Regions from separate parts of the Micromonospora sp. NBC_01405 genome, predicted to be linked through region 1. Evidence: predicted binding sites of a transcription regulator. Region 1 holds the regulator's gene; the other holds the start of a gene.

Region 1 (7,361 bases):
CGGGGCAGGTTCGGGTCCATCGTCTCCGGGTCGGAGTTCTGCCGGTACCCGTCCTGGTGCCAACCCCAGTACGGCTTCTCCGGCTCCGCCGCCGGCGGGGTGACGTCCAGGTGGTTGTGGTGGGTGTAGATGTTCCACCCGGCCAGGCCCCACATGTACGGGAAGGCGATCGGGTGGGTGAGCAGGTTGCCGAAGAGCTCGTCCCGATCCAGGAAGCCCAGCAGGTGCAGGGTGCCGTCCTTGGTGGTCTTGCCCTTGGCCTTTTCCTCCGCGTAGACGCGGTCGACGGCCTCCTCCAGGGCGGCCCGGTGGTCCTCCGTCAGCACGTTCCGCAGCAGGAGGAAGCCCTGCTCGTGGAACTCCTTGCGATCGGTGTCGCTGATCGGTTCGTAGCCGGTCCGGCCGTCGTAATCGAACACCGCGTAGTACCCCTCCCCATGAGGAAACCATCTCTGGCCCAGGCAGCCGATGGTACTGCGCCGGCATCGGGGGTGGCGCCGCGCCCGGCCGGGGCCGGGCGGTCACCCGACGATCGGCAGTCGGTCGGGCGCGGAGGGTGACAATTGGGTGCCAACCCGGGGAATTTGCCCTCTATGCCGGATTGCGCGGTCACCGTCGGTGGGGAGATCCGGGGACGATCAGGCGTCGGCGAAGACCTCCGCTACGACCCGCTGGTCGGCAGTCGGGGCGTCGGCCACCCGGTCCCAGGTGCCGGCCTCGGCGGTCCACTCCAACCCGCCGAAGCGCACCCGCTTCACCCCGTGGTCGGAGGCGTGCGAGACGAGCCAGTGCGCGTACCGCCAGCCGTCGCGCTGGTCGGTGGCCGGCACGGCGAGCCCGGTCAGCTCGGCCAGCGACACCGTCCTCGGCAGCCCCCAGTCGAGGCTCAGGCCCTGGGTCAGGGCCGCCGCCGCGGCCTCGCCGCGCATCACCGGCGTCGACCCCACGGTGCAGGCCACGGCCCCGGTCGCCTGACCGAGCAGCGCCCGGGTCAACACCTGCGACTCGTCGGCCCACTTCTCGTACGCCTCCGGGAAGGCCGAGCGCTGCACCCGCTGCGCCGCATCGGTGACCCGCATCTTCTCCCAGCCGCGCACCCGCTTGAGCGCGGCGTAGAACTTGTTGGTCGCGTACCGCGGGTCACCGATCTGCTCCCCGGTGCCCCAGCCCTGGCTCGGCCGCTGCTGGAACAGCCCCACGGAGTCACGGTCGCCGCCGTCGAGGTTGCGCAGCCCGGACTCCTGGTACGCCGTGGCGAGGGCCACCACCACGGCGCGCTCCGGCATCTTCCGCTGGGTGCCGATCGCCGCGATGGTGGCGGCGTTGGCCATCTGGTCGGCGTCGAGACGCACCTGGCCGTCCGCCTGCACGAGACAGGTGCGGCTGGCCAGGGGGAGCCGTAGGCGCTCACCCACCTGGCGGGCCACGAACCAGATCCCGATGGCGGCGATGACGGCGACGACGACACCGGCCGCGACGACTGCCCGAGTTCGCACCCGCACCCCCTGTTCGCCAGCGTCCGCCAAGAGTACGTCCCCACCGTCGCCGACCGGCTCGTCCGACCGGTTCGCTCCGTTCCGTAGCGAGTCGACCACATTTCACGCCCGGGGCGGTGTGTTCCGCCCGGCCCGGTGCCGGGGCGCGACGGGCGCGGTGCCGGCCGGCTTTCCCGCCGGCCGGGGCGGGAAACGCCTCAGGCGGTCGGCACCCAGCTCGCGTCCCGCTTCTCCCGGAACGCCAGCACCCCCTCGCGCCCCTCCTCGGAGAGGAAGTACCCGGTCGACACGGCGGCCAGCTCGGCGATCTCGGCGGCCAGGTCGGTGGCCGGCGGCCGGCGCAGCAGCGCCTTCGCCCCGGTCAGCGCCTGCGGCGCGCCCCGCACCAGCGACGCGCACACCCGCTCCACCGCCGCGTCCAGCCCGTCGGCCGGCACGGCGGTGGTGACCAGGCCGATCTCGGCGGCCCGCCGGCCGTCGAAGGTGTCGCCGGTCAGGTACAGCTCGGCGGCGGCCCGGGGGGCCAGCCGGGGGAGCACGGTCGCCGAGATCACCGCCGGGACCACCCCGATCCGCACCTCGGTGAAGGCGAACGTCGCCTCCTGTGCACAGACCGCCAGGTCGGCCGCCGCGATCAGGCCCAGCCCGCCGGCCCGCGCCGGCCCGGCCACCCGGGCCACCACCGGCTTCGGGCACTCCCAGACCGCCGCGAGCACGTCGCCGAGCATCCCCGCCGGGACGCTGCCGCTGGCGTACGCGGCGGCGGTCTCCTTCAGGTCGGCGCCGGAGCAGAACACCGGGCCGGTGTGGTCGAGCACGACCACCCGGACCGCGTCGTCGGCCACCGCGGCGGCCAGCCCGGCCAGCAGCTCCGTCATCAGCGGCGTCGAGAGCGCGTTGCGGTTGTGCGGGCTGTTCAGGGTGAGGGTGGTCACCCCGCGGGCCGTGGTGACCCGCACGAGCGCGTCGGAGGAGGTCATGCGGGCACACTAGTGGCCATGCCCGGCGTCCTTCCAGAAGGCGAAGCCGTCCCCGTCGACGGCTCGCTGCCCGCCACCGCCACCCGCGCCGTCGGCGCGCGCGGCTTCGGCGTGTACGTGCACGTGCCGTTCTGCGCCAGCCGGTGCGGCTACTGCGACTTCAACACGTACACGGCCGACGAGTTGGGCGGCGGGGTCGGCCGCGAGTCGTACGCCGACACGGTGCTGGCCGAGCTGGCGCTCGCCCGCCGGGTGCTCGGCGACACCCCGCCGCCGAGGGTCGACACCGTCTTCGTCGGCGGCGGCACCCCGACCCTGCTCCCGGCCGACCACCTGGCCCGGATCCTCGACGGCATCGACCGCGCCTGGGGGCTGGCCGCCGACGCCGAGGTGACCACCGAGGCCAACCCGGAGTCGGTCACGCCGGAGTCGCTGAAGACCCTGCGGGCGGCCGGGTACACCCGGATCTCGCTGGGCATGCAGTCCGCCGCGCCGGGGGTGCTCGCGATCCTCGACCGCCGGCACAGCGCCGGCCGGGCCACCGCCGCCGCGGCGGAGGCCCGCGACGCCGGGTTCGACCACGTCAACCTGGACCTGATCTACGGCACCCCGGGGGAGAGCGCCGAGGACTTCGCGGCGTCCCTCGACCAGGTGGTCGCCGCCGGGGTGGACCACGTCAGCGCGTACGCCCTGATCGTGGAGGACGGCACCCGGCTGGCCGCGCGGATGCGGCGCGGCGAGCTGCCGTACCCCTCCGACGACGTGGCGGCGGACCGCTACCTGGCCGCGGAGGCCGCCCTCGGCGCGGCCGGCTTCTCCTGGTACGAGGTGTCCAACTGGGCCCGCACGCCGGCCGGGCGGTGCCGGCACAACCTGCTCTACTGGACCGGCGCGGACTGGTGGGGCCTGGGGCCGGGGGCGCACAGCCACGTCGGCGGGGTGCGCTGGTGGAACGTCAAGCACCCGAGCGCGTACGCGAAGCGCCTCGCGGCGGGGGAGTCCCCCGGCCTGGCCCGGGAGGTGCTCACACCCGGCGAGGCGCACATGGAGGACGTGATGCTGCGCCTGCGGCTCGACTCCGGCCTGCCGCTGGACGTGCTGGACGCACCCGGCCGGGGCGGCGCGGCGCGGGCCGTGGCCGGCGGGCTGCTCGACCCGGCCGGGTACGCGGCCGGCCGGGCCGTGCTCACCCTGCGTGGCCGGCTGTTGGCCGACGCGGTCGTGCGCGACCTGCTGCCCTGATCGGACGCCTCGGCCCGCGCCCCCGTCCGCCGGGCCGGCTGCCCGGCATGGGCCGGCCCGGCGAGGGCCGGCCGATGCGGGTCACTTCACGATGTTGTAGGTCATCGGGTAGCGGTAGAGCGTGCCCTCGTTGGCCTTGATGCCGCCGATGATGCCGAAGATGATCGGCACCAGGGCGACCAGCATCGGGATGAAGAACAGCACCCCGCAGGTGACCACGGCGAGCACGAAGCTGACCAGGAGGGCGGCCACCCAGGTGAGCTGGAAGTTCAGCGCCGCGACGGCGTGCGCGCGCACGGTCGGCGACTGCGGGCCCTTGACCATGAGCGCGATCAGCGGGGCGACCCAGCCGAGCAGGCTGCCGCCGACCACCACGCCGAGCGGACCGCCGAAGTGCGCGATCAGCGCCCAGGTCTTGTCGTCGTTGGTCGGGTAGCCGCCGGTCGGGCCCGGGTACGCCCCGCCGGTCGGATATCCGCCACCCGGGGGGTATGCGCCACCCGGGGGGTATGCGCCGCCCGGGGGGTAGCCGCCCGGGTTGAAGCCACCCGGTGGGGGCTGGCTGCCGGGCGGCGGGTAGCCGCCCGACGGCGACTGGTCGCCGGTGGGTGGTGGATAGCCACCGGGCGGGGGATAGCCGCCCACCCCGGGAGCCCCGGAAAGTGGTGCGGTGGGCGGCTCGTCCGCCGACGAGCCGTACGGTGCCGACGGCGGGTTGGCCTCGGGCGGGTAGCCGCCCGGGTCGCCTGATCCGGGAGGGCGAGGTGGTTCAGTCATGCACGTCACGGTAGGGGCTGCCGACAAGTGGACACCAGAGCGACACTGGTCGGGACGAGGGGCTGATCGGCAGCGGGGCCGGCGTCCCGCCCCGTCGCCGGGTGCCGTGGCCGGGCCGACTGTCCGTCTGTGATCTTACCGACGGCGGGGCAGCCGACGTAGACTGGCACTCATTACAGTCGAGTGCCAGGCTTCGCCAGCAGGCGGGCAGGCCCGGGGCGTCGCCGCGACGACGGGGCACCGACGTGCGACAGGAGGTAAGGGGAGTGGGTCTCGACGACCGCAAGCTCGCCGTGCTCCGCGCCATCGTCGAGGACTACGTCGCCACTCAGGAGCCGGTCGGCAGCAAGGCCCTGGTCGAGCGCCACCAGCTCGGCGTCTCCCCGGCGACCGTCCGCAACGACATGGCGGTGCTGGAGGAGGAGGGGTACATCCGGCAGCCGCACACCAGCGCCGGGCGGGTTCCCACCGACCGGGGCTACCGGCTCTTCGTCGACCGGCTCTCCCGGGTCAAGCCGCTCAGCCCGGCCGAGCGCCGGGCCATCGAGCGCTTCCTGGTCGGCGCGGTCGACCTGGACGACGTGGTGCACCGCACGGTCCGGCTGCTGGCCCAGCTCACCCGGCAGGTAGCCGTGGTGCAGTACCCGTCGCTCGCCCGGTCCTCGGTGCGGCACCTGGAGCTGGTGCCGATCTCCACCACCCGGCTGATGCTGGTGATGATCGCCGACACGGGGCGGGTCGAGCAGCGGCTGGTCGAGCTGCCCGCGCCGGTCCCCGCCGACGTCGTCACCGACCTGCGCCGGCTGGTCAACGAGAAGCTGGTCGGCAGCCGGCTGTCGGAGACCCCGCCACTGGTGCAGGCCCTGGTCGAGGAGTCGGCGGCGCACCTGCGTCCGGCCATGACCACGCTGTCCACGGTGCTGCTGGAGACGCTGGTCGAGCGGCACGAGGAACGCATCGCGCTCGCCGGCACCGCCAACCTCACCCGGGGCGGCCTGCTGGACTTCCAGGGTTCGCTGCGGCCGATCCTGGAGGCCCTGGAGGAGGAGGTGGTGATGCTCAAACTCATCGGCGAGGCCGAGTCGACCACCACCCGGGTGCTGATCGGCGACGAGAACGAGATCGACAACCTGCGCGCCGCCTCGGTGGTGAGCACCGGGTACGGGCCGGGGGCGGCCGCGCTCGGCGGCCTGGGCGTGCTCGGCCCCACCCGGATGGACTACCCCGGCACCATCGCCACGGTGCGGGCCGTGGCACGCTACGTGGGCGAGCTGCTGGCCCAGAACTGACCAGTCAGGGCCGACGGCCGGCTCCGGCCGCCGACCGGCGCAACGCGAGACGAACATGAGGACACGGGAACGCAGTGGCCAGGGACTACTACGGCATCCTCGGCGTAGGCCGGGAAGCCTCCGACGACGAGATCAAGCGCGCCTACCGCAAGCTGGCGCGGCAGTTCCACCCGGACGTGAATCCGGACCCGGAGGCACAGGAGAAGTTCAAGGACATCAACGCCGCGTACGAGGTCCTCTCGGACGACCGGAAACGGCAGATCGTCGACCTGGGCGGTGACCCGCTGGCCCCGGGCGGCGGGGGAGCGGGTCCGGGCGGCCCCGGCGGGGCCGGCCCGTTCGTCGGCTTCCAGGACATCATGGACGCCTTCTTCGGCGGCGCGGCCGGCGGCGCGCGCGGGCCCCGCCCGCGTACCCGGCCGGGGGCCGACGCGATCCTGCGGCTGGAGCTGGACCTGCACGAGACGGCGTTCGGCGTCGAGGCGCCGATCACCGTCGACACCGCCGTGCTCTGCACCACCTGCTCCGGCGCGGGCACCGCCGCCGGCACCCACCTGGCCACCTGTGAGGCGTGCGGCGGCCGGGGCGAGGTCCAGTCGGTGCAGCGCACGTTCCTCGGCCAGGTGGTCTCCGCCCGGCCGTGCACGGTCTGCCAGGGGTACGGCACCACGATCCCGCACCCCTGCCCGACCTGCGCCGGCGACGGGCGGGTGCGCACCCGCCGCTCGCTGACCGTGAAGATCCCGGCCGGGGTCGAGGACGGCATGCGGATCCGGCTGGCCCAGCAGGGCGAGGTCGGCCCGGGCGGCGGCACCGCCGGCGACCTGTACGTGGAGATCCACGAACGCACGCACGACGTCTACTCCCGCAAGGGCGACGACCTGCACTGCCGGGTGACCGTCCCGATGACCGCCGCCGCGCTCGGCACCCGGCTGACCATCAAGACGCTGGACAGCGAGGAGACGGTCGACGTCAAGGCCGGCACCCAGCCGGGCAGCACCCTGCGGCTGCGCGCCCGGGGCGTGCCGCACCTGCGCGGCACCGGCCGTGGCGACCTCTACGTCCACCTCGACGTGCGGACCCCGACCAAGCTCGACGCCGACCAGGAGAAGATGCTCCGCGACTTCGCCAAGACCCGGGGCGAGGAGGTCGCCGAGCTGTCCAAGCAGGGTGGCTTCTTCTCCCGGATGCGCGACGCGTTCAACGGGCACCCCTGACCCCGGTCCTCCAGCCTCGCCGCCCCGGTTCCTGCCGGGGCGGCTAACCTGATCGTCGTGTCCGCGCCGCTGTTCCTGGTCGAGTCGCTGCCCACCGCTGCCCAGCTCACCCTGGACGGCCCCGAGGGGCATCACGCCGCCACCGTGCAGCGGCTGCGGGTGGGCGAGGAACTGCTGCTCGCCGACGGCCGGGGCGGCACCGCGTCCGCCGTGGTCACCGCCGTCGGCCGGGGCAGCCTGGAGCTCGACGTCACCTCCCGGGGGTACGTCGACGCGTCCGTGCCCCGGCTCGTGGTGGTGCAGGGCATCGCCAAGGGCGACCGGGGCGAACTGGCCGTGCAGGCGATGACCGAGGTCGGG
Region 2 (7,361 bases), 860 kb from region 1:
TCGCCGCGCTGGCCGTGGCGGCCGGCCTGCTCGCCGCCGTGCTCGGCCGGCTCGCCAGGGGCCGCGCCCAGGCGTCCCCGGGTGCCGGGACGGTCGGTGAACCGGGCACGTCCGCACGGCCCGCCCCGGTGCCGCCGGCCGCCGGCGGGAACGGGACGGTGACGCTGCTGGCGGTGGCCGCCGGGGTGGCGACCGTGCTGCCCTGGGCGTGGCTCGGGGCGCTCGGAGGGCTGCTGGAGACCGTCCTCGCGGCGGTCGCCGCCGCGGCGGTCGGCGTCCTCGCCGGTGCGCTGCTCGACGCCCGGTTCTGGGCGCACTTCGCGGTCGGCCGTCCGCCCCGGCCAGCCCGGCTGGTGCTGGTCGGCGGTGCGGTCGCCGGGGTGGCGCTGCTGCTCGTCGCCGCCGGGGCCGGGCAGTCCGGGGCGCAACTGCCCGCCCTGCTGACCCTGCCACCGCTGGGCTTCGTGCTGGCCGCCCTCCAGGCCCCCGCCGCCCGTGCGGGCGGGTCCGCCGGGCCCGGCCCGGCGCGCTGGCTCGTCGGGCTCGGCGTTCTCGGGCCGCTGGCCTTCGTCGACCCGGAGGAGAACACCCTCGTCCTGGCGGCCACTCGCGACGTGCCGTACTGGGTGGCGGCCACCGCCGCCGCCGGGCTCGCGGTGGCCGCGGTGCTGGCCGTCGCGTACGGCGTGCTGCTGGCCCGCCCGCGCGGCGGGACGCCCAGCCGGCCGGTGGCGGCGGCGGTCGCCGTGGTCCTGCTCGCCGGGGCGGCGGCGGTGTACCTCGGGCCCGGCCGGCCCGGTCTGCACGGCGAGCGGCTGCTGGTGGTGCTGCGCGAGCAGGCCGACCTGGGCGGGATCCCGGCCGGCGCACCGGGCCGGGCCGGCCGGGACGCCCGGGCCGGGGAGGTCTACCGGCGGCTCGTCGCCACGGCCGAGCGCACCCAGCCCGACCTGCGCCGCGACCTGGCCCGGCTACGGCTCGACCCGACGCCGTACTACCTGGTCAACGCGATCGAGGTGGACGGCGGCCCGGCCGTGCGGGCCTGGCTGTCCGGCCGGCCGGAGGTGGCCCGGGTGCTGGTCAGCCAGCGGCTGCGCCCGCTGCCGGCCGCCGCGCCGACCAGCCGGGGCGACGCGCCGGCACCGGCCGGGCCGGCCTGGAACGTGTCCCTGATCGGCGCGGACCGGGTCTGGTCCGGGCTGGGGGTGACCGGCGCCGGCGTGGTGGTGGGCAGCTCCGACTCCGGGGTGGACGGCCGGCACCCGGCGCTGGCCGCCGGCTTCCGGGGCGGCGACGACTCCTGGTACGACCCGTGGGACCACACGACGACGCCGACCGACCAGGGCGGGCACGGCACGCACACTGCGGGCAGCGCGGTGGGGCGCGGCGGCATCGGGGTGGCCCCGGGTGCCAGCTGGGTCGGCTGCGTGAACCTGGACCGCAACCTCGGCAGCCCGGCCCGCTACCTCGACTGCCTCCAGTTCATGCTGGCCCCGTTCCCGACCGGCGGCGACCCGTTCACCGACGGACGGCCCGAGCGGGCCCCACAGGTGCTGACGAACTCGTGGGGCTGCCCGCCGATCGAGGGCTGCGACCCGGCGGCGCTGCGGGCGGCGACGGCGGCGCTGGACGCGGCCGGCATCTTCGTCGTCGCGGCGGCCGGCAACACCGGGCCGCACTGCGGGTCGATCGAGGACCCCCCGGCGCCGTACCCGGACGTGTTCACGGTCGGGGCGGTGGACCGGGACCGGAAGGTCGCCCCCTTCTCCAGCCGGGGGCCGGTGCCCGGCGGGAGCAAGCCGGACCTGGTCGCCCCGGGCGTCGGGGTGCTCTCCGCGATGCCGGGTGGCACGTACGCCAGGCTGGACGGCACCTCGATGGCGACCCCGCAGGTGGCCGGGGTGGTGGCGCTGATGTGGTCGGCGAACCCGGCACTGGTGGGCGACCTGGACCGGACCCGGCGGATCCTGCGGGACACCGCCACCCCGGCCGGCGCGACGTACCGTTCCCGCAACCCGGCGGACGCCTGCGGCGGCGACGCGAACATCACCGGCGCCGGCCTCGTCGACGCGTACGCGGCCGTCCGCGCCGCCCGAGTGGGATGACCCGCGCCGCCCGCGGCGGATGACCCGGGCCCCTCGTCGATGCCCACGGCGCGGGCCTCTCACCCCCGCCGCCACCCGCCCCCGGGGCGGCGGGGCGGTCGGCAGGTGCGGCGGGGCGGTCGGTGATCTAGGGTCGGCGACCATGGACGCGGAGACCACCCTGGCCGAGCTGACCCCGGGCGCACTGCCCGCCGTGGTGGACCTGTGCCGGCGCGCGCTGGACCTGCCGGAGGACGCGGCCGAGGCGGCGGCCGTGGTGGACACCCTGCACACCCGCGCCGGGGCGGACCGGACGGTGCTGGGGCTGGGCGCGTACCACGGGACGGAGCTGGTCGGCGCGCTGATCGCCTCACTCTCCGGCGGGGAGCCCCCGGTCGGGCACGTCGACCTGGTGGCGGTGGCCCCCGAGCGACGGCGTCGGGGCGTCGGGCGGGCCCTGCTGGACCGGGCCGAGCGCGACCTCGCCGGGCGGGGCGCGACCGAGGTGCTGCTGGCCGGCAACCCGCCGTACTACGCCTGGCCGGGGATCGACGTGCGGTACACCCCGGCGGTCTGCGCCGCGCTGGCGCTGGGCTACGCCCAGGACCGCACGGCGTGGAACATGACGGCCGACCTGTCGTACGACGAATCGCCCGCGCTGCGGACGACGGAGCCGGCGGAGCGGCGGCTGGCCGAGCGGGGCGTCACGGTGCGGCGCGCCGAGCCGGCGGACCTGCCGGCGCTGGCCGCGTTCGCCCGGTCCACCTTCGGCGGCGCGTGGGACAGCGAGCTGGCCGGTTCGCTGGGACGCCCCGGCGCCGGGGCACACCTGGCGGAACGGGCCGGCACGGTTCTCGGCTTCGCCGCCTGGGGCTCGTCCCGGCCGAGCTGGTTCGGCCCCATGGGCACCGCCCCGGAGGCGGAGGGCACGGGGATCGGCGGGGTGCTGCTGCGCCGGTGCCTGCGCGACCAGCGGGCCGAGGGGGTGGAATCCGCCCAGATCGGCTGGGTGGGCCCGGTGCCCTTCTACTCGGGCAGCGCGGGGGCCCGGATCGAGCGGGTCTTCTTCCTGTACCGCAAGGCGCTGCCGGCCACCGGATGAGCGGGGACGCCCGGGCCGCCGAGTGCTGCGTGGCAGGCCGGGCCGCCGGGTGCATGGCAGGCCGGGCGGCGAAACGGGCATGGGCCCGTATAGCGCCGTTCGGCCGCGTCGGCCATCGACGGCCCCTACCGTCTGGGTAGAGGAGGCGGTCATGGCCACGGACGACGAGCAGACCGACGACGCGCAGCCGGCCACCTGGGTGCCGGTCGAGGAGATCCCGGGGCAGCTGCCGTTCGACCGGCTGGACTACGGCGACGCCGAGCAGCTCGCGGAGATGACGGAGGACGACGCGCCCCCGGCCGAGGAGCCGGTGGTCCTGGTGGACGAGCCGATCCGCATCCACCCGCCGTACGACCGGGCCCGGAAGCGACGCAACCAGCGACCCCTGCCGACGTGACCGGCGGGCCGGCAGACGACGAAAGGGGCGGGCCGTGTCAGCGGCCCGCCCCTTCGGCGTTCGGTGGAGCTGGACTCAGAAGTCCATGTCCCCGCCACCCGGGCCAGCCGGGGCAGCCGAGGCCTTCTCCGGCTTGTCCGCGACGACGGCCTCGGTGGTGAGGAAGAGCGCCGCGATGGAGGCGGCGTTCTGCAGCGCCGACCGGGTGACCTTGGCCGGGTCGATGATGCCCGCGGCCAGCAGGTCCACGTACTCGCCGCTGGCGGCGTTGAGGCCGTGGCCCGGGTCGAGGTTGCGGACGCGCTCGACGACCACGCCACCCTCAAGGCCGGCGTTGACGGCGATCTGCCGCAGCGGGGCGTCCAGCGCGATCTTGACGATCTGCGCGCCGGTCGCCTCGTCGCCGGTCAGGTCCAGCTTCTCGAAGGCGGTCTTGCCGGCCTGCACCAGCGCGACGCCACCACCCGGGACGATGCCCTCCTCGACGGCCGCCTTCGCGTTGCGAACGGCGTCCTCGATGCGGTGCTTGCGCTCCTTGAGCTCGACCTCGGTGGCCGCGCCGACCTTGATCACCGCAACGCCGCCGGCCAGCTTGGCCAGGCGCTCCTGCAGCTTCTCGCGGTCGTAGTCGGAGTCGCTCTTGTCGATCTCGGCCCGGATCTGGTTGACCCGACCCTGGATCTGGTCGGCGTCGCCGGCACCGTCGACGATGGTGGTCTCGTCCTTGGTCACCACGACCTTGCGGGCGCGGCCCAGCATGTCGAGGCCGACGGCGTCCAGCTTGAGGCCGACCTCCTCGCTGATGACCTGGCCACCGGTGAGGATGGCGATGTCAGCCAGCATGGCCTTGCGGCGGTCACCGAAGCCCGGCGCCTTGACGGCGACCGACTTGAAGGTGCCACGGACCTTGTTGACCACGAGGGTGGCCAGGGCCTCGCCCTCGATGTCCTCGGCGATGATCAGCAGCGACTTGCCCGACTGCATGACCTTCTCCAGGATCGGGAGCAGGTCCTTCACCGAGGCGATCTTGCTGTTGACGATGAGGAGGTACGGGTCGTCGAAGACGGCCTCCATACGCTCCGGGTCGGTCATGAAGTACGCGGAGATGTAGCCCTTGTCGAAGCGCATGCCCTCGGTGAGCTCAAGCTCCAGGCCGAAGGTGTTGCTCTCCTCGACGGTGATGACGCCTTCCTTGCCAACCTTGTCCATCGCCTCGGCGATGATCTCACCGACGGTGCTGTCACCGGCGGAGATGGAGGCGGTGGAGGCGATCTGCTCCTTGGTCTCGACGTCCTTGGCGAGCTTGGACAGCTCCTCCGAGACGCTGGCCACGGCGGCCTCGATGCCCCGCTTCAGGGCCATCGGGTTGGCGCCGGCGGCCACGTTGCGCAGGCCCTCACGGACCAGGGCCTGGGCCAGGACGGTCGCCGTCGTCGTGCCGTCACCGGCAACGTCGTCGGTCTTCTTCGCGACCTCCTTGACCAGCTCAGCGCCGATCTTCTCGTACGGGTCCTCGAGCTCGATCTCCTTGGCGATGCTCACACCATCGTTGGTGATGGTGGGGGCACCCCACTTCTTCTCGAGCACCACGTTGCGGCCCTTGGGGCCGAGGGTCACCTTCACGGCGTCGGCGAGCTGGTTCATGCCCCGCTCGAGGCCACGGCGAGCCTCTTCGTCGAACGCGATCATCTTGGCCATACGGCGTTGTCCTCCTGGACACTCACGGGCCACCCGAGTGTGTGTCCCGGATGGGCCGCCTGGTGTACGCACCTTGGGACGTCGCCACCTGGCGACGACGACGTCTCCTCGGCCGGGCCGGATAGCCCGCGACGACCGGCCATGCGCACCCGGCAGTTGTCCGCCGGGGGCCCGTGGCCCCACCGTCCCGACCATTGGCACTCACGGTATGCGAGTGCCAATGACCTGTTTAGCACTCTGCCTTGCCGAGTGCAAGCACGATGCCGGGTCCGGACCCGGTTTGCGAGCCCTGACCAGCGCTGTCCGGCCGCCGACTCGGCCAAGTTCACCCGCCTACCGACGGCGGTCACCGGGCCGCCACACGCCCGCCACCCAGGTCCGTGACGACCGAGCCGAACCGGCTCCGCAACCGTCACGGACCAACAAGCCGGCAGGCAGGCGAAGCCGAGGCAACCATCGGGGCTACGGGCCGGCGGGCGTACCGGGCACCGTGGGGTACCGGGGCGCCATGGGGTACCGGCTCATGGGGTACCGACGGCGGGCCGGGTACACCCGGGGTATGGGCGGCGGGCCGGGTACGCCCGGGGTACGGGGCGGGCCGCCAACAGCAGGCGGCGTCGGCCAAGGCGTCGGCGGGGCTCGACTGGGCGGCGGCCGGGTGGGCAGCCCGCCGGGGCGGCGCAGCACGCCGGGGCACCGGAGAGTCAGCCCCGCGTCGAGACTCAGCCCCGCGTCGCCGTCCCGGGGCCACCCCATCCGGCCACGGCATCCAGCTGACGCACCCGGCCACGGCATGCGGCTGACCCGTTCGGCTGGGGTGGCCCGTCGTCGCGGTCGCCGGGCGGGTCGGCCCGGGCGCGCCCAGCCGTGGGCCCCGGACCTGGTCGGGGGGTCAGGCGACGACGCGGACCCGCTCGGCCTGTGGGCCCTTCTGCCCCTGGGCGATCTCGAACTCCACCCGCTGTCCGTCGTCCAGCGCCTTGTAGCCGTCCATCTCGATCGCGGAGAAGTGGACGAAGACGTCCTGCCCCCCGTCGACGGCGATGAAGCCGTAGCCCTTTTCGGCGTTGAACCACTTCACGGTGCCCTGTGCCACGGTGCACTTCCTCACGTCGCGCGGCCTGCCAAAGCGGCGGGACGCCGGCGCGAACCGGCGGCCCCGGACCACCGGCTCCGGGGTCGACGACGACCCCGAATTCAGTGACCAAAATCGCACGGTACACGAGCCGTCACGCAGGCGCACGACCGCAAATCAGGCAATATCGGACCGACCTCGACCCGGAGACGCATAGGCGAGCGTCACTGCGGTATGCATGCGGAATGACAGCAGGTCCCCGCCCGTCGGCCGCCGGGCGCCCCGCGCCGGACAGGACGCTCGCCCCGGCCACGCGGGCGACCGTCGTCCACCGGGTGACCCCGTGGGACGCGGCCCGGATGCGCGCGCTGCGCCTGGAGATGCTCGCCGACGCCCCGCTGGCCTTCCTGGAGACCCTGGCGGACGCCGCCGCCCGTCCGCACGCCGACTACGCGGCCCGGATCGCCTCGGTCGCCGTCGGCCGGCACACCGCGCAGTTCGTCGCCGACCCGGGCACCGACCGACCCGGCGGCCCCGCCGGCCGGCTCCTGGGGCACGCCGGCGGCACGGTCGCCCCGGACGAGCCGGGCCTGACCGTGGTGTACGCCGTCTACGTCACCCCGCAGCGGCGGGGCACCGGCCTGCTCGCGGAGCTGATCGACGCGGTGGCCGGCTGGTCCCGCGAGTGCGGCCGGCCGGAGCTGATGCTGGAGGTGGTGGTCGGCAACGACCGCGCCTACCGGGCGTATCAGAGGCTGGGCTTCGTGGACACGGGCGTCCGGGTCCCCCACCCGGTGATTCCCGCCCTGCGCGAGCTCCAGATGCGCCGCCCGGCCTGAGCGCCCGCACCGAGGGGTGGGGCCCCAGCGCCGAGGGGTGGGGGTGCCCAGCGGCCCGGCCCGACGCCCGCGCGCCGAGCGGACCCCTGGGCACCCCGCCCCGTCAGGCGGGGCGGCGGCTCTGCACGACGCGGAACCGGTTCGCCACGTACGCGCCGTCGGTCAG

What was found. Region 1 encodes HrcA, which represses chaperone genes, less so after heat shock. Its sites were predicted from a motif close to GGTTNGCACNCTCNNNNNGAGNGTGCNAACC; they were not measured.
Region 2: groL (chaperonin GroEL) is a predicted target of HrcA. The motif match lies at 5,474-5,504, and genes of this name have one in related genera.

The regions. Positions count from the first base shown of each region.
Region 1 is NZ_CP109532.1:4,241,189-4,248,549, forward strand. It holds gene OG559_RS18490 (phytanoyl-CoA dioxygenase family protein) at 1-419, opposite strand, end outside; gene OG559_RS18495 (hypothetical protein) at 639-1,502, opposite strand; gene OG559_RS18500 (enoyl-CoA hydratase-related protein) at 1,694-2,476, opposite strand; gene hemW (radical SAM family heme chaperone HemW) at 2,495-3,718, shown strand; gene OG559_RS18510 (DUF4870 domain-containing protein) at 3,800-4,495, opposite strand; gene hrcA (heat-inducible transcriptional repressor HrcA) at 4,762-5,784, shown strand; gene dnaJ (molecular chaperone DnaJ) at 5,859-7,001, shown strand; gene OG559_RS18525 (16S rRNA (uracil(1498)-N(3))-methyltransferase) at 7,059-7,361, shown strand, end outside.
Region 2 is NZ_CP109532.1:3,383,742-3,391,102, reverse strand. It holds gene OG559_RS14405 (S8 family serine peptidase) at 1-2,105, shown strand, start outside; gene OG559_RS14400 (GNAT family N-acetyltransferase) at 2,248-3,186, shown strand; gene OG559_RS14395 (hypothetical protein) at 3,338-3,583, shown strand; gene groL (chaperonin GroEL) at 3,659-5,281, opposite strand; gene OG559_RS14385 (cold-shock protein) at 6,174-6,377, opposite strand; gene OG559_RS14380 (GNAT family N-acetyltransferase) at 6,602-7,195, shown strand; gene paaN (phenylacetic acid degradation protein PaaN) at 7,299-7,361, opposite strand, start outside.